DNA from 4 places in the Kitasatospora sp. NPDC051705 genome. Region 2 is predicted to be linked to each of the others. Evidence: riboswitches for the same ligand, from Rfam matches in the RefSeq annotation. Region 2 holds a riboswitch; each other region holds the start of a gene.
What was found. Region 2 has a riboswitch for cyclic di-AMP ahead of ACIA8Q_RS18610 (NlpC/P60 family protein). Riboswitches for the same ligand answer to the same signal wherever they lie in the genome.
Positions count from the first base shown of each region.

Region 1 (5,302 bases), on a different contig from region 2:
TGGGTGAGATATGTCCGCATTGCTGTGGATCCGCCCGGATCGGCACACGTCGCGCACCGCGCGCGCACCGCGGCCGCGCGGAACCCGAACGGCAGCCGACTGCAGGCCCGACCGGCCGATGTCCTACGATCTCCGGCATGAGCACCGCAGCCATCCCGGGCGCGCCACTGCCCGTCCGCACTCCAGGCTCCCGTGCGCGGGGGCGCCACCGCCGTCCCGAGCGCCCCGAGATTCCGACCGGCGCCCCGGCCCTGGTGCTGGCCGTGCCCGCGACCGCAGGGCCCGAGTCCCGCTCGGTCGTCGAGGAACTGCTGTCGATCGTCCGCAGCGAGCAGGCCGGCGTCCGCACCGCGGTCGGCTACCTCCCCGGTGGGAACACCGAGGCCGACGACAGCGAGGACCGCACCGTCGCCGAGCTCCTGGCCATGGCCGCCGAGGCCGGCCTGCCGGTGCCCGTCGTGGTCCCGCTGGTCCCCGGCCCGCACGGCTTCCTGACCGAACTCCACGCCCTCGCAGCGGAGTACGGCGCGTCCGTCACCGACGTGCTCGGCCCGCACCCGCTGCTCGCCGAGGCCGTCCACGTGCGCCTGTCCGAGGCCGGGCTGGCCCGCGCCGACCGGGCCAGGCTGTTCGCCATCGCGACCGCCGCGGACGGCGTGGTCCTGACCACCGTCGGCGGCGAGGAGGCCGCCGCGGCGGCCGGCATCACCGGCGTACTGCTGGCGGCCCGGCTGGCCGTCCCGGTCATCCCCGCCGCGCTCGACGTGCCCGGCTCGGTGGCCGCGGCCGTCAACCACCTCAAGGAGACCGGCTCCCTGCGCCCCGCGCTGGCCCCGCTGGTGATCGGCCCGGAGGCCGACTCCGAGCTGCTCGCGACGGCCGCCGAGGAGACGGGCTGCCCGTCCGCCGCTCCGCTGGGCGCCTACCCGACGGTCGGCCAGCTGATCGCCTCGACCTACCTGGCCGCGCTGCCGGCGCCCTCCCCGGAGGAGCTGGCCCAGGCCGAGGCGGAGGCCGCCGCGGAGGCCGCTGAGGGCACCCACGGCGCCCACGCCGCCGCCGGGGGGCCCGAGGAGTAGTAGCGGGACACCACGCGCACCGAAGGGCCCGGAACGGCTTCGTTCCGGGCCCTTCCGGCTTGCCCCGTACGGGAGTTAAGGCGTGAATAGGCGTGATGTCCGTTCTGTTGATGTTTGATCGGTTCTGCCCGGGGCGCGGGCCGGCGGCCGGGAATCGGCCGCGCCTCCCGCATCGCGGACGCGCCCGATCGCACCCCGACGCGTCGTCAGCCGTTTCCTGAGGAACGGCCAGTTGTGCGCACCCGTGGCGCCGTTGCGGGAAAACGATCATTTCGGATCATGACGGACAGCGGAAACGATCATTCTCGCCAAACCGTGATGCGCATCACAGTGTTTGCGGTTTGAACTTAAGTCTGCTTAACGTGCTCCCCGTTCGTGACCACACGGACCCAGTTCATCCGCAACGCCGAGTCCTGCCGTCGGATGCCCTGGCAGCGCGAAAACGCACCACGGCAGGAGCGGGGGACCCACAGGTAAGTCGCCCCGGACTGTTCCCAGGAACGGTTCAGGGCTAGGGGTGAAGCCGCGTCCACAGCGCGGCCGGGCAACTCCAGCCCGAATCCGACAGCTCACCTCGCAGGCGTGGGAGAGGACCACGTCTTCATGCTGCCCACCAACGGCACCCGTCTGTCCAGCCGCACCCGCCGCGTCATCGCCGCCATCGGCGTCGCGGGCGTCGGCCTCACGATCCCCTGCCTCACCACCGGCACCGCCTCCGCCGCCTCCGTCGCGACCTGGGACAAGGTCGCCCAGTGCGAGAGCAGCGGCAACTGGAGCATCAACACCGGCAACGGCTTCTACGGCGGCCTGCAGTTCACCTCCAGCACCTGGGCCGCCTTCGGCGGCACCGCGTACGCCCCGCAGGCCAACCTGGCCACCAAGGACCAGCAGATCGCCGTCGCCGAGAAGGTCCTCGCCTCGCAGGGCCCCGGCGCCTGGCCGGTCTGCTCGGTCCAGGCCGGCCTGACCAAGGGCGGCGCCCCGGCCGCCGTCGACACCTCCGCGGGCTCCACCGCCGGTGCTACGGCCGCCAAGCCCGCCCCGGCCGCCAAGCCCGCGCAGACCCCCGCCCCGGCCACCAAGCCGGCCGCGCCGGCCCAGGAGCAGACCTCCGGCGACTCCGCCAAGAGCACCTGGACCCAGAAGCACCAGGAGCAGACCCAGGGCGGCGCCCAGGCCGAGAGCGACGACTACACCGTCGTGGCCGGCGACTGGCTGTCCTCCATCGCCGACAAGCACAACATCGACGGCGGCTGGCAGCGGCTCTACGAGCTCAACCGCGGCACCCTGACCGACGGCCCGAACACCATCTACCCGGGCCAGCACCTGTCCTTCAAGGACGCCGGCCACGGCCGGCAGGCGGCCACCGCGACCAAGTCCGGCTCCGACTTCAGCTGGTTCGACCGTTCGAAGAAGTCCGGCCAGACCACCGACGGCGGTGCCGTGAACGCCAAGCCGGCCGCGCAGACCCAGGCCCCGGCCGCCCAGGCCCCGGCCCAGGCCGCCACCGGCAGCATGGCCGCCGCGGTCTCCTTCGCCGAGTCGAAGGTCGGCCAGGCCTACGTCTACGGCGGCACCGGCAACGGCGGCTGGGACTGCTCCGGCCTGACCCAGGCCGCGCTGCGCGCCGCGGGCGTCTCCATCCCGCGCGTGGCCGCGGACCAGGCCGCCGCCAGCACCCACGTCTCGCTGGACAACCTGCAGCCGGGCGACCTGCTGTTCTGGTCCAACAACGGCCAGGACTCCGGCGTCTACCACGTCGCGATCTACGTCGGCGGCGGCAAGTACGTCGAGGCCGCCAACCCGAGCTCGGGCGTGCGCGAGCAGACCGTCGCCAACTGGGCCCCGGACTTCGCCGGCCGGGTCTGAGGCACACCGGCGGGCCACGGGCGGCACGGCACAGCCGACGGCTGACGGCGAACAGCTGACGGCGAACAGCTGACGGCGAACAGCTGACAGATTTCAGATTTCAGATTTCAGCCGACAGATTTCATCATCTGAAACCCGTCATCTGTCACCCGCCCCCGTCGCCCGCCACACGGAACCCCCGGGGGAGAGCCCGATCGCTCTCCCCCGGGGGTTCCGGCGTACCCGCCCTCCGCCGGCCGAAGGTCATGGTCAAAGCCGGCCACACCGGGCATGCTGCTGCTCTGCACCCGAGGAGGAGCCACCATGGCCCAGGTCACCGTCACACTCGACGCCAACCTCGCGATCGACGCGATGCTGCTCTCCGGCACCAAGAACCCGCAGGACGCCGTCGAACTGGTCCTGCGGGACTACCTGGCCCGCGGCCGCCGCACCGGGACCCGGACCGGCGACCCCGCCGGCGACCGGCGGCTCACCCGCAGCCGCCCCACCGACCAGCAGGGCTGACCCGCCCCACCCGCCGCCGTCCGCGCCACCCCCGCACACGGCACACGGCACACGGCACCCATGCGAAACGGGCCCCGGGGAGCGGTCGCTCCCCGGGGCCCGTCGGCCGTCCACGGCCCGTCGCTCAGCGCGCGCAGGCCCCCGTCGAGCCCCGCATGACCAGCTCCGGCTGGAACATGAACTCCCCCCGCTGGGCCGCGTTGCCGCCGACCTCCTCCAGCAGCGCGTCCACCGCCGCCGTGGCCATCGCCTCGACCGGCTGGCGGATCGTCGTCAACGGCGGCTCGGTGAAGGCGATCAGCGGCGAGTCGTCGAAGCCGACCACCGACACGTCCTGCGGCACCGACAGCCCGCGCTGGCGCACCGCCCGGATCGCCCCGAGGGCCATCATGTCGCTGCCGCACACGATCGCCGTGCAGCCCTTGTCGAGCAGCGCCCCGGCGGCCGCGTGCCCGCCCTCGACGCTGAACAGGGTGTGGTGGACGAGGTCCTCGGCCTCCTCCGCGCTGCGCCCGAGCACCTCGCGCATCGCCGCCGTGAAGCCCTCGATCTTGCGCAGCACCGGCACGTACCGGCGCTGCCCCACGGCCAACCCGATCCGCTCGTGGCCGAGTTCGGCCAGGTGCTGGACGGCCATCCACATCGCGGCGCGGTCGTCCGGCGAGATGAACGGGGCGGCGATCCGCTCGCTGTAGCCGTTGATCAGGACGAAGGGCACCCCGCGGCCGGCCAGCCGGGCGTACCGGTCGTGGTCGGCGGTGGAGTCGGCGTGCAGCCCGGAGACGAAGACGATGCCCGCCACGCCCCGGTCGACCAGCATCTCCACCAGTTCGTCCTCGGTGGATCCGCCCGGCGTCTGGGTGCACAGCACCGGGGTGTACCCGTGCCGGCTGAGCACCTGCTCGATCACCTGGGCCAGCGCGGGGAAGATCGGGTTGCTCAACTCCGGCGTGATCAGCCCGATCAGGCCCGCACTGCGCTGGCGCAGCCGGGTCGGCCGCTCGTAACCGAGCACGTCGAGCGCGGCCAGCACGGTCTGCCGGGTGGCGGCCGAGACGTTCGCCTTGCCGTTGAGTACGCGGGAGACGGTGGCTTCGCTGACCCCCGCCTGCGCCGCGATGTCTGAGAGTCGCGCCGTAGTCACGGTCCCAGAGCCTATTGCAACCACGTCAGACCGCCCACCAGCCGGTGCTGTCCGGTGCGAGCACCGTCTCGCCGCCGTCCACCACCGGGTCCGCCGAGGAGAGCAGGAGCCGCCCGGGCACGGGTATCCGGACCGGCTCGCCGGTGGTGTTCACCGTGCAGACGAAGGCGCCGCGGCGGAACGCCAGGGTGCCCTCGGGGCCCTCCAGCCACTCGACCTCCGTCCCGGCGCCCAGGTCGGCCTGGGAGCGGCGGACGGCGAGCGCGCTGCGGTAAAGCTCCAGGGTGGACGTCGGGTCGCCGGTCTGCGCCTCGACGCTGAGCTCGGCCCACTGCGCCGGCTGCGGCAGCCAGGAGGGCCCGCCGGCGACCGGGCCGAAGCCGTACGGGGCCTCGGTGCCGGACCACGGGATCGGGACGCGGCAGCCGTCGCGGTAGCCGTCCTGCCCGGCCTGGCGGAAGAAGGACGGGTCCTGGCGCACCTCGTCCGGCAGGTCGGTGACGTCGGGCAGGCCGAGCTCCTCGCCCTGGTAGACGTACGCCGAGCCGGGGAGCGCGAGCATCAGCAGGGTGGCGGCGCGGGCGCGGCGCAGGCCGAGCGCGCGGTCGCCGGCGGTGCGGATCTGGGTGCCGAGGCCCGGCTCGTTGGCGAAGCGGGTGGCGTGCCGGGTGACGTCGTGGTTGGAGAGCACCCAGGTGGTGGGGGC
Region 1 is NZ_JBITCO010000002.1:510,788-516,089, reverse strand. Features, by position in the region: gene ACIA8Q_RS04805 (hypothetical protein) at 138-1,079, shown strand; cyclic di-AMP (ydaO/yuaA leader) riboswitch at 1,474-1,675, shown strand; gene ACIA8Q_RS04800 (transglycosylase family protein) at 1,662-2,948, shown strand; gene ACIA8Q_RS04795 (hypothetical protein) at 3,252-3,452, shown strand; gene ACIA8Q_RS04790 (LacI family DNA-binding transcriptional regulator) at 3,577-4,596, opposite strand; gene ACIA8Q_RS04785 (glycoside hydrolase family 13 protein) at 4,622-5,302, opposite strand, start outside.
Region 1: it holds a riboswitch for cyclic di-AMP, as region 2 does, so the genes downstream of both, ACIA8Q_RS04800 (transglycosylase family protein) here and ACIA8Q_RS18610 (NlpC/P60 family protein) in region 2, are expected to answer to the same signal.

Region 2 (5,302 bases):
CAGCCCGCTGCCGACGCGCAGCCGCCGGCGGCCGGCGCCGCCCCGTCCGAGTCCGTGGTGCCCGGCGAGGACCCCGGCGCCGGCGAGGGCCCGGCGCCGGAGCGCGTCGTGGAGAAGCTGGACCGGCCGCTGCCCGAGGGGGTGCGCCGACGGGTGGTCGGGCTGGCCTCGGACGCGCTCGGCGGTCTGCCGCCAGGTGAGCTGCCGCAGAGCCTGCGTCAGTACGTGAAGTTCACCCCGGCCCGCCGGGCCAAGTACGCGGCGACCGCGCTGGCCGCGGCGCTGGAGTCGGAGCCGGCCTTCCGGGTGCGGATAGCGGAGCGGCTGCGGCTGGGCCAGCCGGACCTGGTGAAGGCGTTGGAGTCGGGCAGCGTCCCGAGCGCCGCCGATCCGATGGACGTCGCGGCCGCCGCCTACCTGGTGCGCTCGGCGGGCTGGAGCCGGCTGGTCGCCGAGGCCGGCGACGAGGCGGAGCGGGTCGGGGCCGAGGGCGCGGCCGCCGAGGCCGCCCGGCTGGTGGAGAAGCTGCAGGCCGAACTGGCGGAGCTGCGCTCCGCCGCCCGGGCGGACCTGGACCGCCAGCGCGCGGAGTCCGAGGACGTCCGCCGGGAGGCGGAGTCGCTGCGCAAGAAGGTGCGCTCCCTGGAGAGCGACACCCGCCGCGCGCAGGCCGAGACCCGCCGGCTGGCCGGCGAGCTGGAGGCGGTGAAGGCGCAGGCGGCCGCCGAGCGCGGCGCCGCCGAGACCGAGGCGCGCCGCCTGCGGCACCGGGTCGGCGAGTTGGAGACCTCGGCCGAGCAGGCGCGCCGGTCGGCCCGGGAGGGGCGCAGCGTCGAGGACATGCGGCTGCGGCTGCTGCTGGACACCGTGCTGCAGTCGGCGCAGGGGCTGCAGCGGGAGCTGGCGCTGCCGGTCTCGCAGATCCGGCCAGCGGACCTGGTGGAGGCCGTGGTGCCCGGGTCGGCCTCGCCGCACGACGTGGCCCGGCGCGGCCTGGCCGAGGACGACCCGGCGCTGCTGGACCAGCTGCTGGCGATCCCGCAGGTGCACCTGGTGGTGGACGGCTACAACGTGACGAAGACCGGCTATCCGACGCTGCCGCTCGAGCAGCAGCGGCTGCGGCTGCTGGGCGGTCTGGCGATGCTCGCCCAGCGCACCCAGGCGGAGGTCACCTGCGTGTTCGACGGGCAGGACCTGGACGTCCCGGTGATCATGGCGCCACCGCGCGGGGTGCGGGTGCGGTTCAGCCGGACCGGCGAGACGGCGGACGAGCTGATCCGGCGTCTGGTGCGGGCCGAGCCGCAGGGCCGTCCGGTGGTGGTGGTGTCCACCGACCGCGAGGTGGCCGAGGGCGTGCGGAAGGCGGGCGCACGCCCGGTGGCGTCGGTGCTGCTGCTGAACCGCCTGGCGCGGCCCTGAACCCCGCCCGGGCGGGATGACGGCTGGTCAGCGACCGGTTCGGGGTGGTGTGGGGATCTCGTGAAGTCAGCGGGAGGGTGGAGTTCACGCCATCGGGGGAGTGGAAAATCCCTTGGATCTTCACTAGGGTCTGGCGTCAAACCTATTTTCCGGATTCTCACCTGATCGGGTGAGGCCGATGGAAGAAGGAGCCGGTCCTTGGCCTCCCACCGCCGTCCCAAGCAGCCGAGCCGCGCGCGGGTCTCCGTGCTCACCGCTGCTGCTGCGACCGCGGTCGCCCTCTCCGCCCAGGTGGCCGCGCACGCCGCGCCCCAGCCGAACAAGACGGACGTCAAGGCGCAGATCGACCAGCTCCAGCAGGAGCAGGAGCAGGCGGCCGAGAAGTACAACGGCGCCAAGGAGCGGTCCGACCAGCTCCGCAAGCAGGCCGACCAGCTGCAGGACCAGGTGGCCCGCAGCCAGGAGCAGATGACCCAGCTGCAGACGGGCCTGGCCGAGGTGGCGGGCGAGCAGTACCGCACCGGCGGCATCGACCCGTCCGTCCAGCTGATGCTCTCCTCCGACCCGTCCGGGTACCTGGACAAGGCCTCCAGCGTCCAGCAGGCCAGCACCAGCCAGGCCGAGGCGCTCAAGGGGCTGCTGGACCAGCAGCGCCGGCTGGACCAGGAGAAGGCCGAGGCCGCCGCCGTGCTGGCCTCGCTGGACTCCACGACCAAGGACCTGAACCAGGCCAAGTCGGACGTCAACCAGAAGCTCAAGGCCGCCCAGGACCTGCTGAACTCGCTCAGCGCCTCCGAGCGGGCCGCGCTGCGCGCCCAGCAGGCGCAGGACGACCGGGCCTCGCGCGGCGCGGACCGGGTCGACCTCAGCAGCCTGCCGCCCGCGAGCGGGTACGCGGCCGTGGCCGTCGCCAAGGCGATGAGCAAGCAGGGTTCGCCGTACGTCTGGGGCGCCACCGGCTCGACCACCTTCGACTGCTCGGGCCTGATGGTCTGGTCGTACGCCCAGGCCGGCGTCTCGCTGCCGCGCACCTCGCAGGAGCAGGGCAACGTCGGCACCCGGGTGCCCTCGCTGGACCAGGCCCAGCCGGGCGACCTGGTGATCTACGGCAGCGACCGGCACCACGTCGGGATGTACATCGGCAACGGCATGGTGGTGCACGCCCCGCACACCGGTGACGTGGTGAAGGTGATGAAGGCCGACGCGATGCCGATCAACACCATCCGCCGGGTCTGACGGCGGGACAGCCGCCGCGGGGCCGTCGCCGGCCCTGTGATCCCCGCCACTCCCGACCGGGGGTGGCGTTCGGATTTCTGCGCGCCCCGGGTTCCTGAACGGCCTTGCGGTGAAAGCCGATCAGCTTTGCGTGCGGTGGTGATCACCATCGGTCATATTCACAAATGAACTTGGGTCTTCTTCCATCTTTTTTCTGACAAGGATTTGAACGGATCACGGTTCAGTTACTAGGGTCGTGCCTCGAACCACCGCACTGTCGATCGCCCAGCCAGGGTGGCGGCGGTGGTTTCCGTCGAGTTCGCGAAGCAGCGGGGCAGGCCGAAGGGCCGCCCGGCGGGGAGCCCAGTGGTCGGGGGCGCTGTGGAGCGGAGCCGGGGAACCACGTTCCTCCGGGGTGAATCGGCGTCAGGTCGGCCGGTGGAACGGCCGTGAGGCGCCGTAGGGCCCGCTTCCGGCCCGAACCCGTCAGCTCACCCGGTAGGCGGACGTAGGAAGAAGGAGCCCGCCTTCGTGGCGTCCCATCGTCGTCCCAAGCCCGCCGGCCGCGCCCGGGTGTCGATCCTGACCGGTGTCGCCGCCGCGGCGGTCGCGCTGTCCGCGCAGTCCGGCGCCCACGCCGACCCGCAGCCGACCAAGGACCAGGTCAAGGAGCAGGTCGACCAGCTCAACGAGCAGGCCGAGGTCGCCACCGAGAAGCTCAACGCCGCCCAGGAGAAGCAGCAGGAGCTGCAGAAGCAGGTCACCGGCCTGCAGGACCAGGTGGCGCGGCAGCAGGCGCAGGTGACCGACCTGCAGGGCGGCCTGGCCGAGATCGCCGGCGAGCAGTACCGCAACGGCGGCATATCCCAGACCGTCCAGCTGATGTTCTCCGCGAGCCCGGACAACTTCCTCAACCAGGCCGGCACGCTGAACCAGGCCGGTGACACCCAGAAGGGGCAGCTGAAGCAGCTCCAGGACGAGCAGCGCAAGCTCGACCAGGTGCGCACCGAGGCCCAGGGCAAGCTCGCCGAGATGGAGACCACCACTCAGCAGCTGAAGGCCGCCAAGGACGAGGTCCAGGGCAAGCTCAAGGCCGCGCAGGACCTCCTCAACACGCTGACCGAGCAGGAGCGCCAGGCGCTCCGCGCGGCCGAGGAGAAGGCCGCCGCCGAGGCCAAGGCCAAGGCCGACGCCGCCGCGAAGGCCGCCCAGCAGCAGGCCGCGCAGCAGGCCGCCGACCGCTCCTCGCGGGACAGCAACCGCACCGACCTGAGCGCCCCGACCACTTCGGCGCCCGCCCCCAAGCCGGTCGCCGCCGGCAGCTCCCGCGGTGCCGCGGCGCTGTCCATCGCCGCCACCAAGGTCGGCTCGCCGTACGTCTACGGCGCCACCGGCCCCAGCTCGTTCGACTGCTCGGGCCTGATGGTCTGGGCGTTCAACCAGGCCGGCGTGTCGCTCCCGCGGACCTCGCAGGAGCAGGCCGGTGCCGGCACCCGGATCGGCAGCGACCTCTCCCAGGCGCAGCCCGGCGACCTGCTCATCTTCTACAGCGACGCCCACCACGTGGGGATCTACGCCGGCAACGGCCAGGTGCTGCACGCGCCCAAGCCGGGTGCGTCGGTGCGCTACGAGGCGGTCTCCAACATGCCGCTGGCCTCCATCGTGCGGGTCTGATCCCCGCTCCGGAGCACCCGGGCCCGGCCCTCCGTCACGGAGGGCCGGGCCTGCGGCTTTTCCACCGGGCACGGACGGATGTCCGATTGGTGGTCGAATATTCGGGTCCGGAGGGGTTTGGACTCGCTTGCCCGGACTCGCTAACGTCTGCCACCGGACTCCCGCTTCCAGACCGCCCACCGGGTGCGGCGGCGGGGCCGTGCCGCAGGACTGGAGCCGCCGCCGCCATGCCCGTGCACCGCCGTTCCCAACTGCTCGCCCGTGCGCTGGTGCTGACCGCGGCCGCCACCACCGCCCTGGGCGTCACGACCGGCGGCAGTGCCCAGGCCGCCCCCGGGGCGCCCGAGCCGCCCAGCCGCAAGGACGTCAAGGCGCAGGTCGAACAGCTCTACGACGAGGCCGAGCAGGCGTCCGAGCGGTACAACGCCGCGCTGGAGGCCCAGCAGCGCCTCCAGGGCGAGACGACCGCCCTCCAGGGCGAGATCGCCGTCGGCCAGGAACAGCTCAACCAGCTGCGCGGCGACCTGGCGAGCGTGGCCGGCGCCGAGTACCGCGGCGGCGGCCTGGCACAGACCGTCCAGCTGATGCTCTCCACCGACCCCGAGGGCTACCTGACCCGGGCCCGCACCCTGGACCAGGCCGCCGAGCGGCAGCAGGAGACCCTGCACGAGCTGGTCACCCGCCAGCGCCGGCTCGACCAGCGCCGCACCGAGACCTCCGGCAAGCTCGCCGAACTGGAACAGGCCCGCCGCTCGCTCGCCGAGGGCAAGCAGCAGGTCCAGCAGCGGCTCGCCAAGGCGCAGCGGCTGCTCAACAGCCTGGGCGCCGCCGAGCGCGCCCGGCTGGCCGCCCAGGACGCCAGGGACGCCGAGCAGCGGGCCACCCGTGGCACCGACCGGCTGGACCTCGGCAGCGCCCCGCCCGCCTCCGAGCGCGGGGCGGCCGCACTGGCCGCCGCGGTGCGGATGATCGGCTCGCCCTACGTCTACGGCTC
Region 2 is NZ_JBITCO010000013.1:90,960-96,261, forward strand. Features, by position in the region: gene ACIA8Q_RS18600 (NYN domain-containing protein) at 58-1,419, shown strand; gene ACIA8Q_RS18605 (NlpC/P60 family protein) at 1,618-2,655, shown strand; cyclic di-AMP (ydaO/yuaA leader) riboswitch at 3,002-3,155, shown strand; gene ACIA8Q_RS18610 (NlpC/P60 family protein) at 3,166-4,308, shown strand; gene ACIA8Q_RS18615 (NlpC/P60 family protein) at 4,536-5,302, shown strand, end outside.

Region 3 (5,302 bases), on a different contig from region 2:
AGGACATCCCGGGCGGCGCGCAGTCCGACACCTACTTCACCAAGGACGTCCCCTCGGCGATCCAGGCGAGCTACCGGGTCTCCGCGGACCCGCAGGCCTGGGCCTTCATGGGCAACTCCACCGGTGGCTACTGCGCGCTCAAGCTGGCCATGCGCCACCCCGACGTCTTCCCGACGGCCGTCGCGCTCTCCGCCTACTACGACGCGGCGGACGACCCGACCACGGGGGACCTGTTCGGCGGCAGCAGCCAGCGCCGAAACGAGGCGAACCTGTTGTGGCGGCTGAAGAACCTGCCGCAGCCGAAGGTGTCCGTGCTCCTCGCCGGCACCAAGAAGGGCGACGGCGACTACCGGCGCGAGACCGAGGCCTTCGTCGACGCGGTGAAGGACCCGATGAAGGTGTCCTACAGCATGCTGGAGAACGGCGGCCACAACTTCGAGACGTGGAGCGCGCTGCTGCCCTCCTCGCTCGAGTGGCTGTCCCAGCACCTCAAGGTGCCCAACCAGACCGTCTGAGCCCCGGTCCGACCGGCCCAGGCCCGAGCCCGGCCCAGGCCCGAGCCCGGCCCAGGCCCGACCGACCCCTGACCGTAACGGCTCCGGACCGCAGCGGCCCCCGGCCGGACCGCCCGGACCGATCGGTCAGGCCACCCGCTCCAGGGTCCCGGTGTGCAGCTCGCCCACCCGGCCGCCCTCGCCCTCGAATGTCCAGAAGGCGCGGACCGTCAGCCTGCCGAGGTCCATCACGTGGCTGACGGTGATCCCGCTCTGCTCCGTCCAGCTGACGAAGTAGATCTCCGGCGCCACCTCGGCGACGTGCAGCCGCACGTCCTCCCACTGGCCCGCGGACTCGCCGAGGCCCTCCCAGCGCAGCCGCGTGCCGTCGGCCGAGTAGGCGTTGCGGAAGGCCGCGCCGTTGTCGGCCCGGAAGAGGTAGGTGCGGCCGGCGAAGGCGGGCAAGGGCGCGGTCATGGTGGGGCGGTACCTCGTTCCCGGTGGGGTGCGCACGGGTGGTCCGTGGGGTCTTGTGCACTGCGGAAGATGTCGGACCTCCAATTTATCCGACCGGGCGAGCCCGGCGGGTGCAGTTGTGCCGGGCGCGGCCGGGGGAGTCGGCCGCGCCGGAGGGCGCACCGGGCGGGCGCCCGCCGGACGTCCCTCGGCGGCACCGGCGAGCCGTCCTCCGGTCGCCGGGCGCCGGCGGCGCAGGCCGGGAGCCGGGTGGACGCCCGGCTCGGCCGAGGGGATGATCAACTCGACCGCCACGCAGCGTCGTTGATCGACACCACTGTGAGCTGCGCGACAACCCGCCCGGCAGAGTTGTCCGTTCACGGACGGTCTGCCTAGCCTGCAACGGCCGTCCGCCACGCGGACCCCGCCGCCGGGACGCCGAGTCCCGTCCACCCGCCGGCGGGCAACCGAGGACCACAGTGGACGGGAGCGGGGGAACCAAGGTCAGCGCCCGGCCCGCACGCTCTCCCGCGTGCGGGTCGCGGCTAGGGGTGAAGCCGCTCCCACCGGCGGCCGGGCAACTGCAGCCCGAACCCGACAGCTCACCTCGCAGGCGTCGCAGAGGACACCCCATGCACCAGCCTGCCCTCCGGCGCCGCACGCCGCGCCACGCCCGCCCGGCCCACCGGGGCCGCTTCGCCGCCCTCGCCGCCACCGGGGCGGTCGCCGTCAGCGGTGCCGGTCTGCTGGGCCTCCCGGCGACCGTCGCCGCCCACGCCGCCACCACCCCGACCGTCACCCAGGACCGGCTGGCCCCCGCGACGATGGTCGCCAACAAGGCCGCCACCGCCTCGCTGACCGTCCACTCCTCGGCCTGCGTCACCGCGAAGACGGTGGGTGTGGGCGTGCGCGACGCGCGCGGCACCAACCTGGACTTCCCCGGCAACCTCTCCAACGTGCAGATCTGCCCGAGCGGGCTGTCCTTCACCAGCGGTGCCCGCGCGCTGCCGGCCGGGACGTACAGCCAGTTCGGCTTCTGGCAGGACCTCGGCGGCGCCTGGCACAACCTGCCCTCGCAGCAGCTGGTGGTCTCCGGCACGGCGACCCCGACCCCGGCTCCCACCGCCACCCCGACGCCGTCCCCCACCAGCGCCCCCGGTGCCACGGCGAGCCCCTCGGCGGGCACCCCGGCCTCCCCGGTCGCGGGCAAGGCGCTGACCTGGTCCGACGAGTTCAACAGCTCGATCACCTGGGGCTCGCGCTGGGTCGGTGACAAGAGCACCGCCTACAGGTACGGGAACCACAACCCGGACGACAACAAGCTCGACCTGCTGAACAAGAACAACGTCAGCGTCGCCAACGGGGTCGCCACCTTCACGGCCGCGCCGAGCGGCACCACCCTGGAGAACGGCAAGCAGGCCTGGAACGCGGGCTTCCTGACCACCGAGGGCTCCAGCGAGGGCTTCCAGGTCAAGACCGGCGACTACGCCGAGACCCGGGTCAAGCTGCCGTCCGGTTCCGGTGCCTGGCCGGCCCTGTGGACCTGGAAGAACGGCAACGGGGAGATCGACTCCTTCGAGTACCACCCCGACAACCCGAACCTGCTGGAGCTGACCAACCACGTCAACCCCGGCAACGCCAAGTACTACACCGACGCCGGTGCCGTCGCGAAGGACCAGTGGGTGACGATCGGCACCTACTACGGCGCCAACTCGGTCGACTGGTACGTCAACGGCGTCAAGGTCTTCTCGGACGGCAAGGGCGTCGGCGCCAACTGGTCGGCGTACCTGATCCTCAACCTCTCGGTGTGCGCGGGGCAGTACCACCCGGCGCCGCAGGGGACCACGCCGCTCAGCATGGCCGCGGACTACGTCCGGGTCTACCGCTGACGCGTGAGCCGTCGGGTCCAGCCGCTCGGGCCCGACGGCTCACGTGATCACCGCCGGCAGCCCGTTCCCGGCTGCTGACGCCCGAGCGCCCGGGGCCGACCACTCGGCCCCGGGCGCTCGGGCGTACCGGCTCAGTCGTTGGTCGTCTCGACCACCCTGATCTCGAACGGCTTCCGGTTGTTGGTCTCGTCCTTGTCGTCCGCGCCGCGCACCGCGACCCAGCCGCCCTGGAGGGTGCCGAGCGGGAGGTCGGGGGAGAGGCGGACCGGGACGAGCGCGGTCGCGCTGCGCCCCGACTTCAGCCCCGCGGGGAAGACGCAGCGCACCCGGTGGCCGTTCTGGAACACCTCGCAGTCCTCGGGGAAGAACGGCTCCTCGGGGGTGACCCCCTCCGGCAGGGTGACCACGACGGTGAACGGCGAGGCGGTGGTGTCGGGGCCGCCGTTCCCGACGAATGCGTGGATCGTCGTGCTGCCACCGGGCGGAGCGGGGTCCGGGTCGATCCGGACCACCTCCAGGTCGGAGTTCGAGGGCTTGACCAGGGCCGCGCCGACGTCCACCACCGGCCGCGGCTCGGGGCGGCGCAGCGCCCAGGACGGCCCGGCGGCCAGCACCGCCACCGCGCAACCCGCCGCCACCACGGCGACCAGCCCGGCCCCACCGACCCCGCCGGATCCCCGACGCCCCGTGCTCCTGCGTTCCATCGCGACTCACCCGTGCCCTTGCGCTCCGGCGGCCCGCGCCGTCGCGCGCCGCGCCCGCACCCAGGGTGGCGGGGCGGCCGCCGGGGGCCCGGACAACCCGCCAGCCGTTCGCCTGGACGGGCGCACCGGTGCACCGGAAGTCGGCTCGTCGGACCTCCGGCGCACCGGGGGCCGTCCGGCCTGCGGCGCATCCGGGGTCAGGCCGGCCTCCGGCGCACCGGGAGAGGGGCTGAGCCCGTTCAGGGAGCCAGGACCTGCCCCAGCCGGGCCGCGATGTGGTGCATCACCGGGACGAGCGCGGAGGCGCCGGCCTGCTCCTCCAGCGCGCGGATCCGGGCCTCGGGGCCGGAGACGGAGAGCGCGGTGGGCGTGGGCGCGCCCGGTACGGCGAGCGCGATGCAGCGCACGCCGATCTCCTGCTCCTGGTCGTCGACCACGTAGCCGCGCTCGCGCGCCTCGGCGAGCTGCTCCAGCAGCTCCTGCGGGTCGGTGACGGTGTACTCGGTGTGCGCGGGCAGCGGGTTGGGGCCGAGCACCGCGCGCGCCTCCTCCTCGGGCAGCTGGGCGAGCAACGCCTTGCCGACGCCGGTGCAGTGCGGCTGCACCCGCCGGCCGACCTCGGTGAACATCCGCATCGAGCGCCGCGACTGCACCTGCCCGACGTAGACCACCTCGCCGCCCTCCAGCACCGCCAGGTTGGCGGTCTCGCCGGTGGCCTCCATGAGTTCGGCCAGGTAGGGACGGGCCCAGCTGCCGAGCAGGCGGCCGGCCGTCTCGCCGAGGCGGATCAGCCGGGGGCCGAGGGTGTAGCGGCGCGCGGTGTCCTGGCGCACATAGCCCTGCTGGACGAGGGTACGAACCAGGCGGTGGATGGTCGGCATCGGCAGGCCGGAGCTGGTGGAGAGCTCGCTGAGCGTGGCGACACCACCGGAGTCGGCCAGCGCCTCCAGGAGCTGGAAGGCGCGCTCGACGGACTGCACGCCGCCGCTCGCGCGGTCGGTGCCCGTCGTCGATGCTGTGTCGGGGGTCGCAACCACCGGCGTTCCCTTCGCTGTCGGGGAGGAGTAGAGTCCCGGCGATCACATCAACAAACCGTTGAAATTCTGTATCGCGGAAACTAGTCTCCACCTTACAGAATCGAACCCGCCGACAGGTGGGTTCCGATCAAGGAAGTTCCCACCGGAGCTCCCTTCGCCAGGCTCAACCGCTTAGGAGTGTCCTGCCCATGGCTACAGATCAGGGACCCGTCGGCGCCTCTCCCGCCGCTCCGGTCGTCACTGTCGCCGGTCCGCGCGTCCACCGGGCGGAGGAGGTGCTCACCCCGGAGGCCGTCGCCTTCGTCGTGGGCCTCCACCGCACGTTCGAGGCGCGCCGACAGGAACTCCTGGCCCGACGGAAGGCGCGCCGGGCGGAGATCGCGCAGGCCGGCACGCTGGACTTCCTCCCCGAGACCGCCGACGTCCGGGCCGGCGACTGGAAGGTCGCCGAGGCGCCCCGCGCCCTCCAGGACCGCCGGGTCGAGATCACCGGCCCCACCGACCGCAAGATGGTCATCAACGCCCTCAACTCCGGGGCGCGGATCTGGCTCGCCGACTTCGAGGACGCCACCTCCCCGACCTGGGAGAACGTGGTCAGCGGCCAGATCAACCTGATCGACGCCTTCGAGGGCCGGATCGACTTCACCACCCCGGCCGGCAAGTCCTACGCGCTCAAGCCCGCCGCCGAACTCGCCACCGTCGTGGTCCGCCCGCGCGGCTGG
Region 3 is NZ_JBITCO010000002.1:282,179-287,480, forward strand. Features, by position in the region: gene ACIA8Q_RS03870 (alpha/beta hydrolase-fold protein) at 1-515, shown strand, start outside; gene ACIA8Q_RS03875 (MoaF-related domain-containing protein) at 642-971, opposite strand; cyclic di-AMP (ydaO/yuaA leader) riboswitch at 1,416-1,574, shown strand; gene ACIA8Q_RS03880 (hypothetical protein) at 1,583-2,839, shown strand; gene ACIA8Q_RS03885 (hypothetical protein) at 2,971-3,543, opposite strand; gene ACIA8Q_RS03890 (IclR family transcriptional regulator) at 3,783-4,580, opposite strand; gene aceB (malate synthase A) at 4,769-5,302, shown strand, end outside.
Region 3: it holds a riboswitch for cyclic di-AMP, as region 2 does, so the genes downstream of both, ACIA8Q_RS03880 (hypothetical protein) here and ACIA8Q_RS18610 (NlpC/P60 family protein) in region 2, are expected to answer to the same signal.

Region 4 (5,302 bases), on a different contig from region 2:
CACGATTTCTGCGGAGGATCGTAGGCACGACCTGACCCTCCGCAACAGGGATTACCCCTCAGGTGACCAGGCTCACGCCCGCCCTACGGTTAAGACCTGTCCAAGGGTCCGTCCCGGAACCCGCGTCCGCGGGGCGGCGGGCCCCGGTGCACCGGATACGGTCGGTCCATGTCAGCGCAGCCCGCCCCCACCGCCCCGCAGCTCTTCACCTGGGAGTTCGCCGCAGATCCGTACCCCGCCTACGCCTGGCTGCGCGAGCACGCCCCGGTGCACCGCACGACGCTGCCCAGCGGGGTGGAGGCCTGGCTGGTGACCCGGTACGCGGACGCGCGGCAGGCGCTCGCGGACGGCCGGCTGTCGAAGAACCCGGCGCACCACAGCGAGCAGGCCCACCGCACCGGCCGGGTCGGCATCCCGGGGGAGCGCCAGGCGGACTTGATGACGCACCTGCTGAACATCGACCCGCCGGACCACACCCGGCTGCGCCGCCTGGTGTCGAAGGCGTTCACGCCGCGCCGGGTCGCGGAGTTCGAGCCGCGGGTGCAGCAGCTCACGGACCGCCTGATCGACGGCTTCGCGCAGCGCGGGTCGGCGGACCTGATCCACGAGTTCGCGTTCCCGCTCCCCATCTACGCGATCTGCGACATGCTGGGCGTGCCGGCCGAGGACCAGGACGACTTCCGCGACTGGGCGGGGATGATGATCCGGCACGGCGGCGGCCAGCGCGGCGGCGTGGGCCGGGCGGTGAAGCGGATGCGGGCGTACCTGCTGGAGCTGATCCACCGCAAGCGGGCGGACCTGGGGGACGACCTGATCTCGGGCCTGATCCGGGCGAGCGACCACGGGGAGCACCTGACCGAGAACGAGGCCGCCGCGATGGCCTTCATCCTGCTGTTCGCGGGCTTCGAGACGACCGTCAACCTGATCGGCAACGGGACGTACGCGCTGCTGCGCAACCCGGAGCAGCGCAGGCTGCTGCAGGAGTCGGTGGCGCGCGGCGAGAGCGCGCTGCTGGAGACCGGGATCGAGGAACTGCTGCGCTACGACGGGCCGGTGGAGCTGGCGACGTGGCGGTTCGCGACCCGGCCGGTGTCGATCGGCGGGGTGGACATCCCGGTGGGGGACCCGGTGCTGGTGGTGCTGGCCGCGGCGGACCGGGATCCGGCCAGGTTCTCGGACGAGAACACCCTGGACCTGGCGCGAACGGACAACCCGCACCTGGGTTTCGGCCACGGGATCCACTACTGCATCGGGGCCCCGCTGGCCCGGCTGGAGGGCCGGAGCGCGCTGGCCACGCTGCTTTCCCGGCTGCCGGATCTGCAGTTGGCGGAAAGCCCGGAGAATCTGCGCTGGCGCGGTGGCCTGATCATGCGGGGACTGCGGGAACTCCCGGTGGAATTCAGCCCGGAGAGCCGTTCCCCGCACGCGCCGCCGGCCGTCCTCCGGGAACCTTCCGACCCTCCGACACGCTGACTGGGTGTCGCCGGCGGCCGTTGGAGGGGTGGCTGAACCTCCATCAATCCGGACATAGCCGCACGGTTGGTGGGCGATCGAGCGCGGGCCGTGATTTCTGTGTGATATCGGTGATATGAGCTTGTGATTGGTCTGAGGATCTGTCTACTCTCCCTGGAGTTCGCAGCTGCGGACCTCGTGCGCGGGACGCCGAATCCTGCCCGCCGCGTCACGGGAAACCGACCAGAACCCTGGGCAGGGGCGGGGGAACCAGGTTTGTTGCCGTTTCCCCACGGCTTGGGGTGAAGCCGCCCGAGCGGAATCGTTTCCGCTGACGGCGGCCGGGCCACCTCCCGGTCCGAACCCGACAGCTCACCTCGCAGGCGTGCGGAGAGGGACCTTCATGCTGTTCGTTGGAACTGGCCGCCACCGTCGTCGTACCCAGGCCGAGAAGGCCATCGCCGTCGCCGGTGTGGCCGGCGTCGGACTCGCGATGCCGATCCTCACCGCCACCGGCGCCTCCGCCGCCCCGGCCTCCGCCTGGGACTCCGTCGCGCAGTGCGAGAGCGGTGGCAACTGGAGCATCAACACCGGCAACGGCTTCTACGGGGGCCTGCAGTTCACCTCCGGCACCTGGAAGGCGTACGGCGGCACCGCGTACGCGCCGCAGGCCAACCAGGCCAGCAAGGGCCAGCAGATCGCCGTCGCCGAGAAGGTCCTCGCCTCGCAGGGGCCGGGCGCCTGGCCGGTCTGCTCGCAGAAGGCCGGCCTGAGCAAGGGCGGCGCGCCGGCGAGCGTCGACACCTCCTCGGACGACAAGCCCGCCGCCGCGAAGCCGGCCGCCAAGCCGGCCCAGCCCGCGGCCAAGCCGGCGCAGCCCGCCGCCAAGCCCGCCCAGCCGGCCGCCCCGAAGCCGGCCGCCCAGCAGCCCGCGCCGCAGCAGGCGCAGCCGCAGGCCCCGGGCTTCTCCGGCAAGGCCGGCTGGGACGCCGACGCGAAGGTGTTCTGGTACCAGAACAACGGCACCTGGTACTGGACCAGCCACCAGAGCGTCTACCAGCAGTTCGCGCCGCAGGCCGCCGCCCCGCAGCACTACGCGCCGCAGGCCGCCCAGCCCGCTCCGGCCGTGCGCACCGCCCCGGCCGCCGCGCAGGGCGGCCACGACTACACCGTCCGGTCCGGCGACACGCTGTCGACCATCGCCGCCGCCCAGGGCGTCACCGGTGGCTGGCAGTCGGTCTACGACGGCAACCGCGGCACCGTCGGCGGCGACCCGAACCTGATCATGCCCGGCCAGGTCCTGCACCTCGGCTGAGCCGCTCCCGCCCGCCGGGCGGAGGGGGGCGGGGATCCGTCCCCCTCCGCCCGGATTCGGGCCGGTTCGCCCGGGCGGGCGGGTGAACTACCGGTGGGTAGTGCGGCCACACGCTGAGACGGGACCGAGGCCAGCGTGGCCCCGGGGGCCCGGGCGGTTAGGCTCTGGTCGTAACGACTCCGCAATCGTCCCGCCGGCAGCACCAACGTCAGCCGGACCCTGCTTCCGCAAGGAGATGCCTCGTGCCGTCCATCGATGTCGTCGTAGCCCGTGAGATCCTCGACTCGCGTGGCAACCCCACGGTCGAGGTCGAGGTGGGCCTCGACGACGGCAGCACCGGCCGTGCCGCTGTCCCGTCGGGTGCCTCCACCGGAGCCTTCGAGGCCCTGGAGCTTCGCGACGGCGACAAGAACCGCTACTTCGGCAAGGGCGTGGAGAAGGCCGTCCTGGCCGTCATCGAGCAGATCGGCCCGGAGCTGGTCGGCTACGACGCCACCGAGCAGCGCCTGATCGACCAGGCCATGCTCGACCTGGACGCCACCCCGGACAAGTCCTCGCTCGGCGCCAACGCGATCCTCGGCGTCTCGCTGGCCGTGGCGCACGCCGCCTCCGAGGCCAGCGACCTGCCGCTGTTCCGCTACCTGGGCGGCCCGAACGCCCACGTGCTGCCCGTGCCGATGATGAACATCCTCAACGGCGGCTCGCACGCGGACTCCAACGTCGACATCCAGGAGTTCATGATCGCCCCGATCGGCGCGGAGTCCTTCTCCGAGGCCGTCCGCTGGGGCGTCGAGGTCTACCACACCCTCAAGGGCGTGCTGAAGGAGCGCGGCCTGTCCACCGGCCTCGGCGACGAGGGCGGCTTCGCGCCGAACCTGGACAGCAACCGCGAGGCCCTGGACCTCATCACCGAGGCCATCCAGAAGGCCGGCTACGTGCCCGGCCGGGACGTCGCGCTGGCCCTGGACGTCGCCGCCTCCGAGTTCTACAAGGACGGCGCCTACCAGTTCGAGGGCAAGGCCCTCTCCGCCGCCGAGCTCATCGAGTACTACGCCGAGCTGGTCGCCGCCTACCCGCTGGTCTCCATCGAGGACCCGCTGGACGAGTCGGACTGGGACGGCTGGAAGGCCATGACCGTCAAGCTGGGCGACAAGGTCCAGCTGGTCGGCGACGACCTGTTCGTCACCAACCCGGCCCGCCTGGCCAAGGGCATCGAGACCGGCACCGCCAACGCGCTGCTGGTGAAGGTGAACCAGATCGGTTCGCTGACCGAGACCCTGGACGCCGTCGAGCTGGCCCAGCGCAACGGCTACCGCTGCATGATGTCGCACCGCTCCGGCGAGACCGAGGACGTCACCATCGCCGACCTGGCCGTCGCCACCAACTGCGGCCAGATCAAGACCGGTGCCCCGGCCCGCTCCGAGCGCGTCGCCAAGTACAACCAGCTGCTGCGCATCGAGGAGATCCTCGACGACGCCGCCGAGTACGCCGGCCGCGGCGCCTTCCCGCGGTTCAAGCACGAGGGCTGAGACCGCGAGGTCGCGCAAGCCTGACCGGTGCCCCGCCGTTCACCCCGTAGGGTGGACGGCGGGGCACCGTCGCGACCAGGAGGGGATACGGGAGATGGCAGGCTGGAGGATCCCGGGCTTGGCGGCCCGGCCTCGGTTCACGAGCCGGGCGACCGTCCTCGTCCTGGTGCTCTGCTCGCTGGTGGCGATCCTCGCCTACCCGACGCGGCAGTTCATCTCCCAGCGCGCCGAGATCTCCGCCCAACGGGCGAAGGCCGACCACGCGCGCCAGCAGGTCGAGCAGCTGCGCCGGGACAAGGCCCGCTGGCAGGACCCGGAGTACGTCAAGGCGCAGGCCCGCGCCCGGCTGCACTACGCGATGCCGGGGGAGACCCCGTACATCGCGGTGGACCCGGCCGGCCAGGCCGCCGCCCAGCCCTCCGCGTCCGCCGCCGGCCCCGGCCCCTCCGAGGGCTCGGCCACCGGCCCGGTGAAGGCCGCCAAGCCCTGGTACGCCAGCATCTGGGACTCGGTGGACGCCGCCGACACCGCCGCGCTGGCCCCCGCCACCCCCCGTCCGCTCCCACCGTCCCCCGCTGGAGACACCTCCCCCCATGACCACTGAGAACCACCCCAACGTCTCCGACGCCGACGTCGCGGCCATCGCCGCCCAGCTCGGCCGGGTGCCGCGCGGCCTGCGCGGCGTCGCGCACCGCTGCCCCTGCGGCAACCCGGACGTCGTGGAGACGGCGCCCCGGCTGCCCGACGGCACGCCGTTCCCGACGCTCTACTACCTGACCTGCCCCAAGGCCGCCTCGCTGATCGGCACCCTGGAGGCGGACGGCGTGATGAAGGACCAGACCGCCCGGCTCGCCGAGGACCCGGAGCTGGCCGCCGCCTACCAGAAGGCGCACGAGGACTACATCGCCCGCCGCGACGCCATCGAGGTGCTGGAGGGCTTCCCGAGCGCCGGCGGCATGCCGGACCGGGTGAAGTGCCTGCACGTGCTGGTCGGCCACTCGCTGGC
Region 4 is NZ_JBITCO010000004.1:5,889-11,190, reverse strand. Features, by position in the region: gene ACIA8Q_RS06650 (cytochrome P450) at 169-1,473, shown strand; cyclic di-AMP (ydaO/yuaA leader) riboswitch at 1,684-1,854, shown strand; gene ACIA8Q_RS06645 (transglycosylase family protein) at 1,856-2,767, shown strand; gene eno (phosphopyruvate hydratase) at 3,010-4,296, shown strand; gene ACIA8Q_RS06635 (septum formation initiator family protein) at 4,415-4,900, shown strand; partial or broken gene ACIA8Q_RS06630 (DUF501 domain-containing protein) at 4,872-5,302, shown strand, end outside.
Region 4: it holds a riboswitch for cyclic di-AMP, as region 2 does, so the genes downstream of both, ACIA8Q_RS06645 (transglycosylase family protein) here and ACIA8Q_RS18610 (NlpC/P60 family protein) in region 2, are expected to answer to the same signal.